3 regions of the Enterococcus gilvus ATCC BAA-350 genome follow, and region 3 is predicted to be linked to each of the others. Evidence: predicted binding sites of a transcription regulator. Region 3 holds the regulator's gene; each other region holds the start of a gene.

Region 1 (4,847 bases), 1.2 Mb from region 3:
ATCTTTGGACCGATCCTTGGTCCTGTATTAGGCGGGTTCATCGTTCAAGCGGCATCATGGCGCTGGATCTTCTTTATCAATGTTTTCATCGTTCTCATCGCGGCACCTTTAATGATGCGAACATTGCCCGCTTTTGAACCATTTAACCGAGAAAGTAAATTGGATATTTTCGGTATTCTTGATTTATCAGCGATGAGCGCCGCGTTGATTTACGGTATTACAAAAGCTGCGGATCATGCAACGTTCAATAATAGCGAATCCTTGACTTGGACAGGTATCGGCGTGCTGCTCTTGATCGCCTATATCTTCTACGATCGGTATAAAGGGCACAAGACGGTGTTGCCGCTAACAATCTTTTCTCATCGCAGCTTCAAAGCATCAAGTGTCGGTCTGTTTTTCGCCAACATCGCTATTATGGGCCCCATGCTTATTTTGCCACTATTTTTCCAAAATTTCCGTCATTTTTCCGCGATGGAGGCTGCGATTGCCCTAATTCCCCAAGGAGTGGGGATGTTAGTCACGCGTCCATTGATCGGGAAAATGATCGATCAGCTTGGTGCAAAATATGTTGTGATCGTCAGCTTGGTCATTTCTTTAGTTGGGACGATCCCACTGCTGTTTGTCACCGATCAAACGAATATGATTTGGATCGCGCTGATCCTGTTCATCCGAGGAACAAGCTTTGGCGGCATCAATTTACCGTTGACCAGCGATGCGTATACAGGCTTAGCGGATGAAGAATTGCCTGACGCAGGTGTAGGTATCAATATTATTGAAAATCTAGGATCAAGTGTTGGTTCAGCGATGATCGCTACAGTAGTGGCTACGGTATTGCAAGGAGCTCAGCCAACGGTTGCCCATGAGCTGGCCGCCTATCATGCGGGCTTTCTCGTCTCAGTCGTTGTCTTAGCATTGCTCTTCCTGCCGAGTCTCTTCCTAACGAATAAAACAACAGCCTCTGCTGATAAGCACACGATTTAAAAAAACAGGCGTCAAGCCCGAAAGCTTGACGCCTGTTTTTGCCTCTTTATAAAAGAAGAACTTATTTCTTCTTTTTCCATTCTTCGATTCGTTGGTATTGCTGTCCGAGAGCCTGCTCATACTTACCGGTAGATTTAGGTTCATAGTAATGGGCATTCTTGATTTTGTCTGGTAAATATTGCTGATCAACCCAGGCATTCTCAAAACTATGCGGGTATTGGTAGCCGATGCCGCGGTTCAACTCCTTTGCCCCTTTGTAGTGACTGTCTCGTAAATGGTCAGGTACTTCTCCGGCATTCCCCATTCGGATATCTGTGATCGCCGCGTCCAATGCGGCATAGGCAGAATTCGATTTAGGGGACAAGCAAAGATCTACGACTGCATCCGCCAAAGGAATCCGTGCTTCGGGAAAGCCTAATTTTTCTGCTGCTTGGACTGCCTGGACGGTTCGAGCGGCTGCGGCGGGATTTGCCAAGCCAATGTCTTCATAACCGATGACCATCAACCGACGGCAAATAATCGGCAGATCCCCCGCTTCGACTAATCGGCCCAAATAGTGCAATGCGGCATTCACATCACTGCCGCGAATAGACTTTTGAAAAGCAGAGATCACATCATAATGGGCATCGCCATCCTTATCATGAGTCAAGGCTTTCCGTTGAACACATTCTTCGATGATCGAAAGCGTCAAATGAATTTTTTCTTCAGTATCTTTAGGTGTGGATTTTGTCGCTAATTCTAATCCATTCAGTGCGCTTCTTAAATCGCCATTTGTTGCGCGAGCCAAATGAGTCAATGCATCCTCATCTAGTTCCACAGGATACTCTCCAAGTCCGCGCTCCTTGTCTTTTAAAGCTGTCTTAACTGCGGAGATAATATCGTACTCATCTAACGGCTTTACCTCAAAAATCTGCGTTCGACTTCTAATCGCGGGATTGATTGTGATATAGGGATTTTCGGTGGTAGCCCCAATCATGATGATGCGGCCGCTTTCTAAATGAGGCAGTAGAAAATCCTGTTTGGTTTTATCTAAGCGATGCACTTCATCTAACAATAAAATAACTGTCCCGCTCATTTTTGCTTCTTCGGCGACGATCTGTAAATCTTTTTTTGCGTCCGTAGCCGCATTCAACATTCGAAACGCATAATTTGTTGAGCCAGCAATGGCGCTTGCGATACTGGTTTTTCCTGTGCCTGGCGGTCCATATAAAATCATCGAAGAAAGCATTCGCGCATCAACCATGCGCCGAATAATTTTTCCGGGACCAACTAGATGCTGCTGCCCGACAACTTCGTCTAAGTTGCGTGGGCGCATACGATAAGCTAACGGCTGTTGCATGAGAAACCTCCTTGAAAGAATGAATAATACTATTTCAGTTGCGATGGTTACGAGTAAAAAGCAGATTAATTACGAGTTTTAATAAACTGCGAAAAGCAGAACTGGCAGCTAGCTCAGAGTAAGGTATCTATTTTCGTACGCTTAGCATCCAACGAAACAGTTCTTCTGATGTTTACATTTAACAAAGTGTGTTCACGTTGAATTTAGTAAACTGCGAAAAGTTGGACTGGCAAATGTATGTTCTCATTATAGCATTTTTTTGGTGAGGGTGCTTTGTTTGGATATGTTAGAGAAGGGGAGGGAGTTCTATTGTTCGACTAGAAAGATTCCTTTGTGTTTGCTGAGTTTTGGTCGTTGAGCGTAGCATGCGGCAGGATTATTGTGTATCATGTAGAAGGTGAGAAAAATGGAGCAGTTAATTGATTATTTTAATACAGAAACGACGGAAAATGTGGCGCGCTATTTATTGGGAATGTATTTAGAGCATGAAACGCCTTCTGGGACATTAGGTGGCTACATCGTTGATTGTGAAGCCTACTTAGGGCCAGAGGATGAAGCGGCGCATAGTTACGGGATGCGTGCGACTCCTCGTGTACGTGCCATGTATGAAAAGCCGGGAACGATCTATTTATACACGATGCACACGCATTTGATCTTAAATATGATCACTCAGCCTGAAGGAACGCCTCAAGGTGTAATGATCCGAGGGCTTGAACCGGTTGATGGCGTGGCGCAAATGATCCGCAATCGTCATGGCAGAGCGGGAGCGATGCTCTCCGACGGTCCGGGGAAATTAGTGGAGGCACTAGGAATCACTCGTGAATTATATGGCGACTCTATTTTTACAAGTAGCCTGCATTTGGTTCCTGAAAAACGACGGATTCCTAAAAAAATCGAGGTTCTTCCACGCATCGGCATACCCAATAAAGGGATTTGGACGGAGAAACCTCTGCGTTTTGTTGTTTCTGGAAATCCTTACATAACCAATCAACGCAAAGCATTACTAGAAGAAAACAATGGATGGAGGAACTAAAAATGGCAAAAGAGACCATGATTACTTATTTAGACAAATACTTGAACAAAAAAATTCCTGATTATGAACTAGCACTGGATTGGGATACGCGAAACCACAGTTTTGAGATCGCTTTTCGCATTTATGGAGAGAATAAAGAACAGATTGAGATCGATGATGTAGATGGCGTGGCTTCAGAGGAGGAAATCATTGAGTTTGAAGACGCGATCGTATTAGTCGATCCGACTAAATCTGACTACGATACAGAGAATTATTTGGCAGTGATTCCTTACGAAGGCAAAAAAGGCATGAAGAAAAATGAACTGACCGCTGTCGTAGACTATTTGAAGGACGTGATTGAGGAAGGCCAGAGCGATTTGCTAGACTTTTTAGCGGATGATAGTGAGGACGCGGTTTTTGAAATGAACTGGGACGATGCGGTATTCAAGGCGACGATCAAACCAACCGACAGCAGCTATCTGCCATATCCAAGTTATTAAGGGGCGAAAAAAATGAAATGGAATGAAGTAAAGGTAACGACAGAAAGCGAAGCAGTAGAAGCTGTTTCGAATATTTTGATGGAGGCAGGGGCATCAGGTGTAGCGATTGAAGATGCCTTGGATTTTGAGAATTATCAAGAAGATCAGTACGGGGAATTGCTGGATAAAGAGACTTTTTCAAGCTTGACCGAAGGGGCCGTCGTGATGGCGTATTTTCCAGAAACGATCTTTTTACCAGAGATTTTGCCCTTCATTAAAACAAAGATTGAAAAACTCCCTGAATTCGGCTTGAACATCGGAAAAAATCTCCTAGAAGTCAGTGAAGTGGAAGAGAGTGACTGGGCGACGGCTTGGAAGAAATATTACCATCCAGTTCGCGTGACTCGTTATTTGACGATCGTTCCAAGCTGGGAGAATTACGAAGCGCAACACGAAGATGAAAAAATCATCACCTTAGATCCCGGCATGGCGTTTGGAACAGGGACGCATCCGACAACGAATCTGACGCTGCAGGCGCTGGAAACAGTGCTGCGCGGTGGGGAAACGGTCTTGGATGTTGGTACAGGTTCGGGTGTATTGAGTATCGCGAGTTCCCTTTACGGCGCACAAGAAATCTATGCCTATGATTTAGATGAAGTTGCGGTGCGTTCAGCACAGGAAAACGTAGACCTCAATGCCCATACAGAAAATATCCACGTGTCTGCGAATAATTTATTGGTGGGTGTAGAGCAAGAAGCCGATGTTATCGTGGCAAATATTTTAGCAGACATCATCGTCCTAATGATCGAAGATGCGTGGCGCTTATTGAAATCAGAGGGCACCTTTATCGTCTCTGGAATCATCGAAGATAAAAAAGATATGGTATTAGAGGAAATGTACGCACAAGGCTTTGAAGTTGATCGAATCTTCCAACAAAAAGACTGGTTCGCTATTATCCTGAAGAAACCAGAGGAAGAATAAGATGCAACGTTATTTTATCGATCAAGCGTATCAACCTGCTGTGACAGTTACGGGA
Region 2 (4,847 bases), on a different contig from region 3:
AACGATTTTCACGTGGAATGGGGAAAATCGTAAAGAAAAAGCATAAAGATGGAAGAAGGTTGTTCGCTATTAAGCGATAAATAGTGAATCTTTACTTCTTTGCAGTAAGGGATAATCAGACGAATACCGTACAATCGTTGTACCTGGCAACCAATATACTTCAAGTATTTCCGAACATTGATCAAGAATGCAAAAGAAATAGCATAATATTAATATCGCAAATGCGTTTTATGACTAACTGATATCCTTACTATTCTTATTCCCCTAAACACTTTAATCCATCTAAAAGTAGCTAGAGGGGTATCCCCTCCGCAAGAAGAAAACAACACCGTCTGCATATTAAAGCAGGCGGTGTTGTTTGTATGGAATGATGTAGTAATCATAAGGTATCCGGCCGGCTGATCGCTCGATGTAAAAGCAAAAACGCGCAAGTCCTTCTGCTGCAAGCGTTCGCTGACCGCAACCAAGGAGTTGTTCTAAGAAGAATTCACGGGAAAGATACCCCAACTCATACATCTTTATCAAGGTCATATCGTCCATCGTTCGCCCCTTCTTCCTCATAAAAAGGTTGATAAAAGTCATCTTTTTCAAGCGTTGGCAAGCTATCTGCTTGATTTGGCACGTTCGGTGCCTTCGTTTCTTTAAACGGATCAGCTTCGAACCATTTGGTGGTTTCTTTGAAGGCAACGTGACGCACATCTTCCCAATAAACAGGAAGATCATTCAAGACGAAATAGTCTTGATAGGCTTCTCCTTTAAAAAAACCGGAGAGATCGTCACGAAGTCGTCCAAACTCATCCAGTAAGTTCAGTTGTACAATAATTTCTTTATTACTAAGGAAAGAATCTGACAAAACAGTGTCGATCTGTTTTCTAGTCATTTGAGGACGTGCAGCGTTGGTCTTTAACGCATAAGTTTCGTTGGCACGAACACCTTTCATGAGATCATCTAAGGCATAGGCAGTTCCCCACTTCAGGCCAAACTCGCGATCATGAAAGTCGTTATAGTCCTTGAACTCTTTTTTTGTTCGTTTAACCATGCGGATCACTCTCGATTCCAGATTGACCCCCTGCGTGGCCTCCAACCAGCGTAGAGCGAGCGATCGCTCTTGAACCAGGCATATAGCTATGAGCATGAACAATCGATTTGAAGCCATATTTCTTACGGATCGTATCGACGACGAAATCAAGTTTAAAATTATTGAGTTGCTCTTCGGGTTCTTGAAAAAGGTTCAGTTGCAAGGCATTCGTAAAACTGAGCTTGGAACAATTCACCCCAATATTACGGACATCTTGAAAATGATAATGACGATCAAAAAGGATCAGCAACGCTTCTGCAAGTTCTTTACTGGCATTCGTCAATGGCAGTTTCATTTGTTGGTGAAACCCTCGGGTTTCAGGATAGTTGGGATCGATATAACCCATCGAGTACCCGATCCATAAAGAAACACATTCGGTTTTCGCTCCTGCTCGCCGCAAGCGTGTACCGACTTGATCCGCCATTTCCTTAATCACGACCTCGATTTCATCTCGACGAGTATAATCTCGATTCAAGACTTGACTGTTGCCAATCGATTTTGATTTAGGCGTGTATTTCTGACCGATAAAGCTTCGATCGATGCCCCAAGCTTTTGCGTAAAGCTCGGTTCCTATTACGCCAAGTTGTGTCTTTAGCCGCCAATAATCGGCATGTGCCAACTCATAAGCTGTACGAATGCCCATCTGTTGAAGCCTTCTGTTGGTTCGCTTCGCAATGCCGCAAAATTCCGTGAGATCCGTAATCGACCATAATTTTTCAGGAACGTCTTCATAGCGAATTTCCGCCCGCATGTTCGGACTAGCTTTACTATAGAGATCAAGGGCAGCTTTGGCCAACCAGCAGTTGTCCCCTATCCCTACTGTCGTGTAGATGCCTGTGGATCGACAAACATCAATTTGTATTAACCGCGCGAGTTCGTCTGCTGTCGTACAGCCATATAACTTCAAGGAGTCAGTCACATCAAGAAAGGATTCGTCTACGGAAAAGACAGAATGATTGTTCTCATCTGCATACTTTCGATAGATATTATTGATCTCCATGTTTTTCTTCATATAGTAAGACATTCTAGGTGCTGCAATAATGAGATCCTCTGGATACGGAAATGGTAAATCTCTTGCCCTTGAAACATTGGAAATTCCATAGGCTTTTTTCGCAGCTGGTGACGAAGCCAAAATCAGGCCACTGCCCCGCTCGTCTGGTTTGTCCGAGGGATAGCTCATGACCACCAATTTAGTTGTCAAAGGGTTTAGTCCACGTTCTACGCACTCAACGGAACTATAAAAGCTTTTACAATCGATACACAAAATATCGCGACTGGGTTCTTTTTCATAGTCGAATAGTGGATTATCGTTCCAATCCATAGAAATACCCCTTTCCAAAAGAACGTATGTTCGGTATAATTTAAACACGGTCTCTTAGAGAAGTCAATTATTTTTACTGACAACGATGTTTTGATGAGCAATTGCTGATATGATAACTATAAAGATACTTTAGGAAGTGAATACGTATGAGTAAAGAAGAATATCTTCAGCACGTCTCCTGTTTATTGAAACAAGAACAAATTGAGCCACACCTGCAACGACAAATACTTGAGACAGTTCGTGAACTTTTGACTTTTTACAGTGTTGAATTTGTTCACGAATTATTCCCTACGTTCTTTCACCAGTAAAGGAGGAAATGAACCTGATTACTAAAGTGGACTTACTAGAGAAAATATATAAGAATCAACTACAGCATACAATGAAGGAGTGAGCTTCTGAACATGAAGAATCTATTAGTTTTAGGCAATGGCTTTGATTTAACTTGTAATTTACGTTCTAAATATGAGCAATATTTCCATTCAAAATTCAGTGATGATTTAACTTTGGATTTGGATCGTCTAAAGAAAGAATTCGAAGAATTTTTTGTACTATTTTGTGAGCGATCGGGCGAAAACAGAGGAGAAAGATATTCCCTTTATTCTGAGGCTAAAGATTATTTTAACGATTATAAAAAACCAAAAAAAATTAATATTTGGGATTTGATTATCTATTACGGAAAAGAAGGAATTCCAGATAAATGGAATGATGTAGAGTCAAGAATATTAGACTTTTTGGTTTATGAGCCATACAATTCTGAATCAAAAAGAAGAATTCCGAATTTTATACAAATAAAAGAATCAAAATATACAATTGATAAGATACGTGATGAAGAAAATAAATATTCATCATACTTTTATTCACAATTAATTATATTTGTAGCTTCATTATTTAATTTACCTGATCCTTCAACTTCAAAGAGCACCCTATTATCTGAATTAAAGAAGTTTGAAAATAATTTTCGCGAATACTTGTTGCACAGTTTAGATGACCCTCACGACATGTATTGCTATAAAGAAAATGCAGAACATCTTTTAGAAAATATAAAAAAACAAGCCAACCCTGAATTTCCAGTTCGCCTTAGTGTGCTGTCTTTTAACTATACTAGACCTTTTACGTCTAATGTTTTAAATGTGAAGCATCTTCAATGGCAAAATATTCACGGTCGATTAGAAGAAAACAACATTATCCTCGGGATAGATCAAAACAAAGTTAATGTTAAGGATGTTGCTTACAGATTTACAAAAACATATCGACAATTACTACAAAATGACAGTTGGTTTAATCAGACGCAAACGATTTTGCCAAATAAAGAGGATATTCACAAAATAATTTTCTATGGTCATTCATTAAGTGAAGCAGATTATTCTTACTTTCAATCAATATTCGATTATTACGATATTTATTTATCACGAGTAGAGCTCATCTTCTTTTATAATGATTACCGACCAAATATCCAACAAGAACAAGTATTAGACGTTAGTCGTTTGATTAAAAAATACGGTCAGACAATGGTAAATAAGGATCATGGGGATAATCTGCTTCATAAATTGATAATTGAAAAAAGATTAAGTGTGAGAAAACTACTTGTTTCACCCATGCTTTAATATTACTTAAATAACCTGAAATTGGCCTGAAAAATAAGGCACTCTATTATTCAATTCTCACCTGTGCGCGGTATGCCCTTATACGACCTATTTCAAAATAAGTTATACACGTTACCTATGGGTATACCTATAAGTGGTATATGATCTGTCCTTTGTATCAAGTTTCCAGCTTCAAAAATATGTTACTTTTAAATGTGTTTTTTTAAACGGAAAAGCAGCGTTTCCATACTATAGCAGACAGGCTTGTATTTTCACTGTTAGGTGTGTTTTTTTGAAAAATTATTGATACTATATAGGTATAAAAATATTTGAGGAGAGGATACACCATGAATGAAGAACAACAAGCTGCTTTAAAATTAATGGAGAGCCAGCTTGAATTCTCTGGATTTACGCCTATACAATCTTTAACAATGGGCTTGTCTTATTACAAAGGTGGCTATTATGATAATTTAAGTGAGCAAGAATTCGAGCAGATTGTAAAATACTTCGTTGAAAAATATATGTAGTCTGAAAGGAGCGGGCGTTCTATGAATTTAAGTGAAGCAGAAAAAAGTCTACTTTCTCACCCCAGCGGTTCCTGTAAGCTCAATGTTGATGTAGACTACATTCTATATGTAAGGGACAATTGGGAAGAAGTGCAGAAATTTTGTCTTCCATTTTCGATTGAGAAAAGTAAAATTAATACAGAATCGGGGCGCGCCGTCATTGATCTTCCTTCGGGGAATGAAACGTTTGAATATGGCATGATTCTAGTTCGACTGGGTACGAAACGAATCTTGCTATTTACCTTTAGTGAATTTATGGAGATTTTTTCTCTTTTAAAATAAATTGATAAGCACTGCTG
Region 3 (4,847 bases):
AGCCGCTTTAAATTGTTTCGCTAACTCAGGATGAGTTTTTTCATAGTTTGCAAACATCGCATTCCAATCAGCTTCTGCTTTCGCACCCTTATCGTTGATTTCTTCTTTAAATCGATTTGAAACTTCTTCGGGAACCGTAAAGTCAGGATATTCCCAACCGTATACAGCTTTTGCAACACTAATACCGTCTTCTCCAAGTGGCGCACCATGAACAGCAGATGTACCCTCTTTGGGAGAACCAAATCCAATCACTGTTTTAATTTCGACCAATGACGGTTTGTCCGTTTCAGCTTTCGCTTCATCAATCGCTTTGGAAATGGCTTCTAAATCATTTCCATCTTCTACTAAGATATGTTGCCAACCATAAGCTTCATAGCGAGCACCTACATTTTCAGTGAAGGCTTTTGAAGTAGGTCCATCTAAAGAGATATCGTTTGAATCGTATAACACGATCAATTTGCCTAATTTCATGTGTCCCGCCATAGAACTTGCTTCAGCAGATACGCCTTCCATTAGATCGCCATCTCCACACAAAGCGTAGGTATAGTGATCCATCACATCAAAACTGTCACGATTGTATGTTGCTGCTAAATGAGCTTCAGCCATTGCCATCCCAACAGAAGTTGAAATACCTTGACCTAAAGGACCTGAAGTTGCTTCGACACCATCCGTATGAAGGAATTCAGGATGCCCTGGTGTTTTGCTTTCCCATTGACGGAAACTTTTTAAATCATCAATCGTTACTTTGTATCCTGCAAGATGTAATAAGCTATACAACATCGCCGAACCATGACCTGCAGATAGAATAAACCGGTCGCGATTTGCCCAATTTAATGAAGTCGCTGGATTAACATTCAAATGCTTTGTCCATAGAGCATAAGCCATTGGGGCTGCACCCATGGGGAGTCCTGGATGACCTGAGTTTGCTTTTTGGATTGCTTCAATACTTAATGTTCTGATTGTGTTTACACCTAGTTGATCGATTTTGTCGAACAAATTACTTCCTCCTTTTTGGTCATAAATACTTTAATTACAAATTCATTGTAACCGATTTATTTTGACTTTTCAATCACTTACTGACAAAAGATTTACTTTCTATTGTGTAATCCTTTTTCTTTTTGAATCTTTTTTAATTTTTCTGGAGTGACATCGTTGCCTTCTGGATCAACAACCTTCATTCCTTCGATGTGATGGCGCATTCCACTACGGAATGAAGCGATGTATTCTTCCCGCAAAACCTTCTGTTCATGTGCCTCTGCATCTGTTAAACCGGACGTTTTCTTTTTCTTTGATAATTCATTGATTCTAGCAATTGTTTCATCATTGATCATTTTGCGCACCTCTTTTCCCTCTTTAATTATACATAAAAAAAAAGAAGTTGAAAGTGTAAACAAATACGAACGCTTGTTTGATTTGTTCGAATAACTATGCTACACTAAAAAAAACGAAAGAAGGTGCGGGCATTGGCAAAAAGAACGGAAACAAAACAATTAGAAGTGTTACGTTTCATTCATGAACGCGTTGAAGATAAAGGGTACCCACCCACTGTTAGAGAAATTGGAGAAGCTGTGAATCTTTCGTCTACCTCTACTGTTCATGGCCATTTATCTAGGTTAGAAAAAAAAGGCTGGATCCAGCGCGATCCCACTAAGCCAAGAGCAATTGAGTTAACTATTAATGGATTAGAAAAAATCGGGGCAGCACCGCAAGTTATTCCTATGTTAGGTGTTGTAACAGCTGGTGAACCCATTTTAGCAGTCGAAGAAGCGTCGGATTTCTTCCCTGTTCCACCAGACCTTTCTAGTGAAGAAGGCGGCTTGTTCATGCTGACTATCCGTGGTGAAAGTATGATCAATGCTGGAATTTATGATGGAGATCACGTGATTGTAAGACAACAATCTTCAGCTACAAATGGAGAGATCGTGATTGCGATGACGGATGAGAATGAAGCGACCTGCAAAAGATTCTATCGGGAAGCTGATCATATTCGGTTGCAACCTGAAAATGACGAGTTGGCTCCTCTGATTTTCGATAACGTATCTATTCTTGGAAAAGTTGTCGGTTTGTATCGAAACCATATTTATTAATCGGAATTTACTTCCGATTATTTTTTTCTTTACAAAACGAACAAACATTCGTATAATAGATATACAAACACACGTTCGCGTTTTTATAATAGGAGTGATTATTGATGAAAGCAGTAAGAAGATTTGGTTTAATTATCGCTGTATTGTTACTAGGTTTATTGATTGGTAAGTTAGGGTCTTTAGCTACGATCGTCATTTTTTCTGGTTTGTTCCTTGTATGGTTCATGTTATGGGACGAGCGAAAGTACGCTCAGCATTATGCGGAATACCATTCCGTTGAAGAGGAAAATGAGGAAGAAGAGTTTTACACTACAGAACCTGCCGAGGATTTTTATTATGTAACGTACGATCATCGTTATCACAAGTCAGCTTAATCGTTCACTCAAGCAGTTGGGTATTTCATCCAACTGCTTTTTTGATATTTAATAAAAAGAGGCTGCAGACAATGTTCTAAATTAGAGCATTGTCTGCAGCCTCTTTTCTATTTAACTCTTTTTAGTAGTCCATCAATGTTAAAATGTCGTATCCTTGGATTTTATCACGCCCGTGTAACCCTTCTAATTCAATTAAGAAGGCACACCCGACAACAATGCCGCCCAGCTTTTCTACTAATTCTATCGTCGCTTTAATTGTTCCTCCAGTTGCTAACAGATCATCAGTGATCAATACCCGTTGGCCAGGCTTAATTGCGTCGCTATGGATCGTTAAAGTATCCGTACCGTATTCTTTTTCGTATTCAACTTCGATTACTTCACGAGGTAATTTACCTGGTTTACGCACTGGCGCAAATCCTAATCCTAATTCAAATGCTACCGGACATCCTACGATAAATCCACGAGCTTCTGGACCGACGACCATATCGATTTGCTTTTCCTTTGCGTAATTGACGATTTGTTTTGTTGCTTCGCGATATGCTTCGCCATCAGCCATGAGTGGAGAAATATCACGGAATACAATCCCTTCCTTTGGATAGTCTGGGATACTAGCAATATAATCTTTCAAATTCATTTCGGTTGTTCCTCCTAGCCTTTCAGCCAATTTCTAATAGTTTGAATATCATTCATCAATAAAAATTCTTCGCTATCAATTCGAGCCATGCGTTTTTGATAAATTTTACTCTCTTCAAAAGCCCGAGTTTCTGGAGACTCGACCATTTGTAAAACACCGTCGTCTATTGTAACAAATTTCAACTCAGAAAACACGTGAATCATGAATACTAATAATTTTTCTGGGATTCTTAAGTAATTCGAAACATTTTTCAATTTAAATCGAATATCGACTTTAGGCTGTTTTCGGAAAAATTGATAAAGTTTTGCAAATTGTTCACGACTTGGCAATCCATTTAAATATGCTTCATCTGAGCTATAAAGATAAAGGTAAATTCGCTCAAAATGTCCGGCAATCGTGATTTCCTGTAAAAGTTCTTTATGATCAGGACAATCAAGTACGATTAATTGATCGTAGTCAGTCCAGTCAATAGTCGCATCGTATAATACAATTGAGTGCTGCAATTCTTTAGAAAAGAATTTCTGATTCTCCTTTTGAAAAGCCAGATACAAAGCTTTACCGCTATCAATTTTTTGATTCCAAGTATATTTCGCACGTCGATCAATTACTTGTGTACCTTCGGAAGCAAAATCAATTAAACGGAGTTGCACTTTTTTCTGCCCATTCCACTCATTGATTTCTAAATCCCCTACAAATTGAGTGTCCGGTTGCTGTATCTCTTCAGCTTCTTCTCCAAAGCCAAATCCAATAGCATCTAATTGATTATCCTCATTTTTCAATGAGAATTTAACATGTTGCTGCTCGCTACCTATGCGTTTGAAAAAGCTCACATTTCCATTCACTAAAAAATGAGGGGCAGGATTATCCGTGCCAAAAGGAGCCAATTTTTTTAGTTCTTCTACAAGACCTAAAGAAATTTTTGCTATAGGAAGAGAAGCATCTATTTTCAACTCAGATCCTTTACTCAAATCTATCTGCTCAGCCAAGATATAATCGTTCATCAATTTTTGCAGTGAGGGAATTCTATCAGCTGGCATAGTTAAACCCACCGCTGCTGCGTGTCCTCCAAAATGAGTAAACTCAGAACGCATTGTAGTTAACATCCCAAACAGATCCAACGCTTCGATGCTTCTTCCTGATCCTTTAGCTACACCATTTTCATCAATGGATAAAATAATCGTTGGCTGCCCGGTTTGCTTTAAAATGTTGCCTGCGACAATTCCTAAAACGCCTGGATTCCAACCTTTCGCAGCAATTAAATGGACTTTATCCTCCGGATTGATTAATGCTGTTGCTTCAGCCGTCGTTTTTTGCACGATTACTTTTCTCTCATCATTGATTTTATCTAATTTTTCAGCTAGAGTGTGAGCAATTTCCTCGTCAAAAGTAGTCATTAGTTCTACAGCAGGATTGGGGTCACCCAACCGGCCAATGGCGTTCAACCTTGGCCCTAAGCTGAAACCAATACTCATCTCATCAACCTTCTGTAGATCAACGCTGCTAACTTTTAATAACTCTAGCAACCCTAAACGCTGTGTCTGTTTGATGGCTTGCAGGCCTAATTTAACGAATAACCGATTTTCACCAGTCATTGAGACTAGATCTGCTACAGTACCAATGGTAACTAAATCAAGCATTTCTAGAGGAACTTCTTCCAACAATGCAGTCGCCAACTTGAAAGCGACCCCGGCTCCCGCAAGTTCTCCAAATGGATATTGTCCTTCTGGATAACGGGGATGAATGATACAATAC

The links. The regulator LexA, encoded in region 3, represses DNA repair genes until DNA is damaged. The targets are predictions, from matches to a motif close to CNAACANNTGTTNG.
Region 1: I592_RS13315 (replication-associated recombination protein A) is a predicted target of LexA. The motif match lies at 2,551-2,564, and genes of this name have one in related genera.
Region 2: I592_RS20600 (Y-family DNA polymerase) is a predicted target of LexA. The motif match lies at 2,419-2,432, and genes of this name have one in related genera.

The regions. Positions count from the first base shown of each region.
Region 1 covers NZ_ASWH01000001.1:2,695,326-2,700,172, reverse strand. The annotation lists gene I592_RS13320 (MDR family MFS transporter) at 1-981, shown strand, start outside; gene I592_RS13315 (replication-associated recombination protein A) at 1,043-2,320, opposite strand; gene I592_RS13310 (DNA-3-methyladenine glycosylase) at 2,727-3,353, shown strand; gene I592_RS13305 (DUF3013 family protein) at 3,356-3,832, shown strand; gene prmA (50S ribosomal protein L11 methyltransferase) at 3,845-4,792, shown strand; gene I592_RS13295 (16S rRNA (uracil(1498)-N(3))-methyltransferase) at 4,794-4,847, shown strand, end outside.
Region 2 covers NZ_ASWH01000005.1:50,400-55,246, forward strand. The annotation lists gene I592_RS20585 (hypothetical protein) at 1-46, shown strand, start outside; gene I592_RS20590 (hypothetical protein) at 340-540, opposite strand; gene I592_RS20595 (hypothetical protein) at 509-1,039, opposite strand; gene I592_RS20600 (Y-family DNA polymerase) at 1,032-2,399, opposite strand; gene I592_RS21535 (hypothetical protein) at 2,546-2,707, shown strand; gene I592_RS20605 (AbiH family protein) at 2,801-4,003, shown strand; gene I592_RS20610 (hypothetical protein) at 4,330-4,509, shown strand; gene I592_RS20615 (hypothetical protein) at 4,531-4,830, shown strand.
Region 3 covers NZ_ASWH01000001.1:1,506,053-1,510,899, reverse strand. The annotation lists gene tkt (transketolase) at 1-996, opposite strand, end outside; gene I592_RS07500 (DUF896 family protein) at 1,089-1,331, opposite strand; gene lexA (transcriptional repressor LexA) at 1,464-2,087, shown strand; gene I592_RS07490 (hypothetical protein) at 2,192-2,461, shown strand; gene I592_RS07485 (adenine phosphoribosyltransferase) at 2,583-3,095, opposite strand; gene recJ (single-stranded-DNA-specific exonuclease RecJ) at 3,110-4,847, opposite strand, start outside.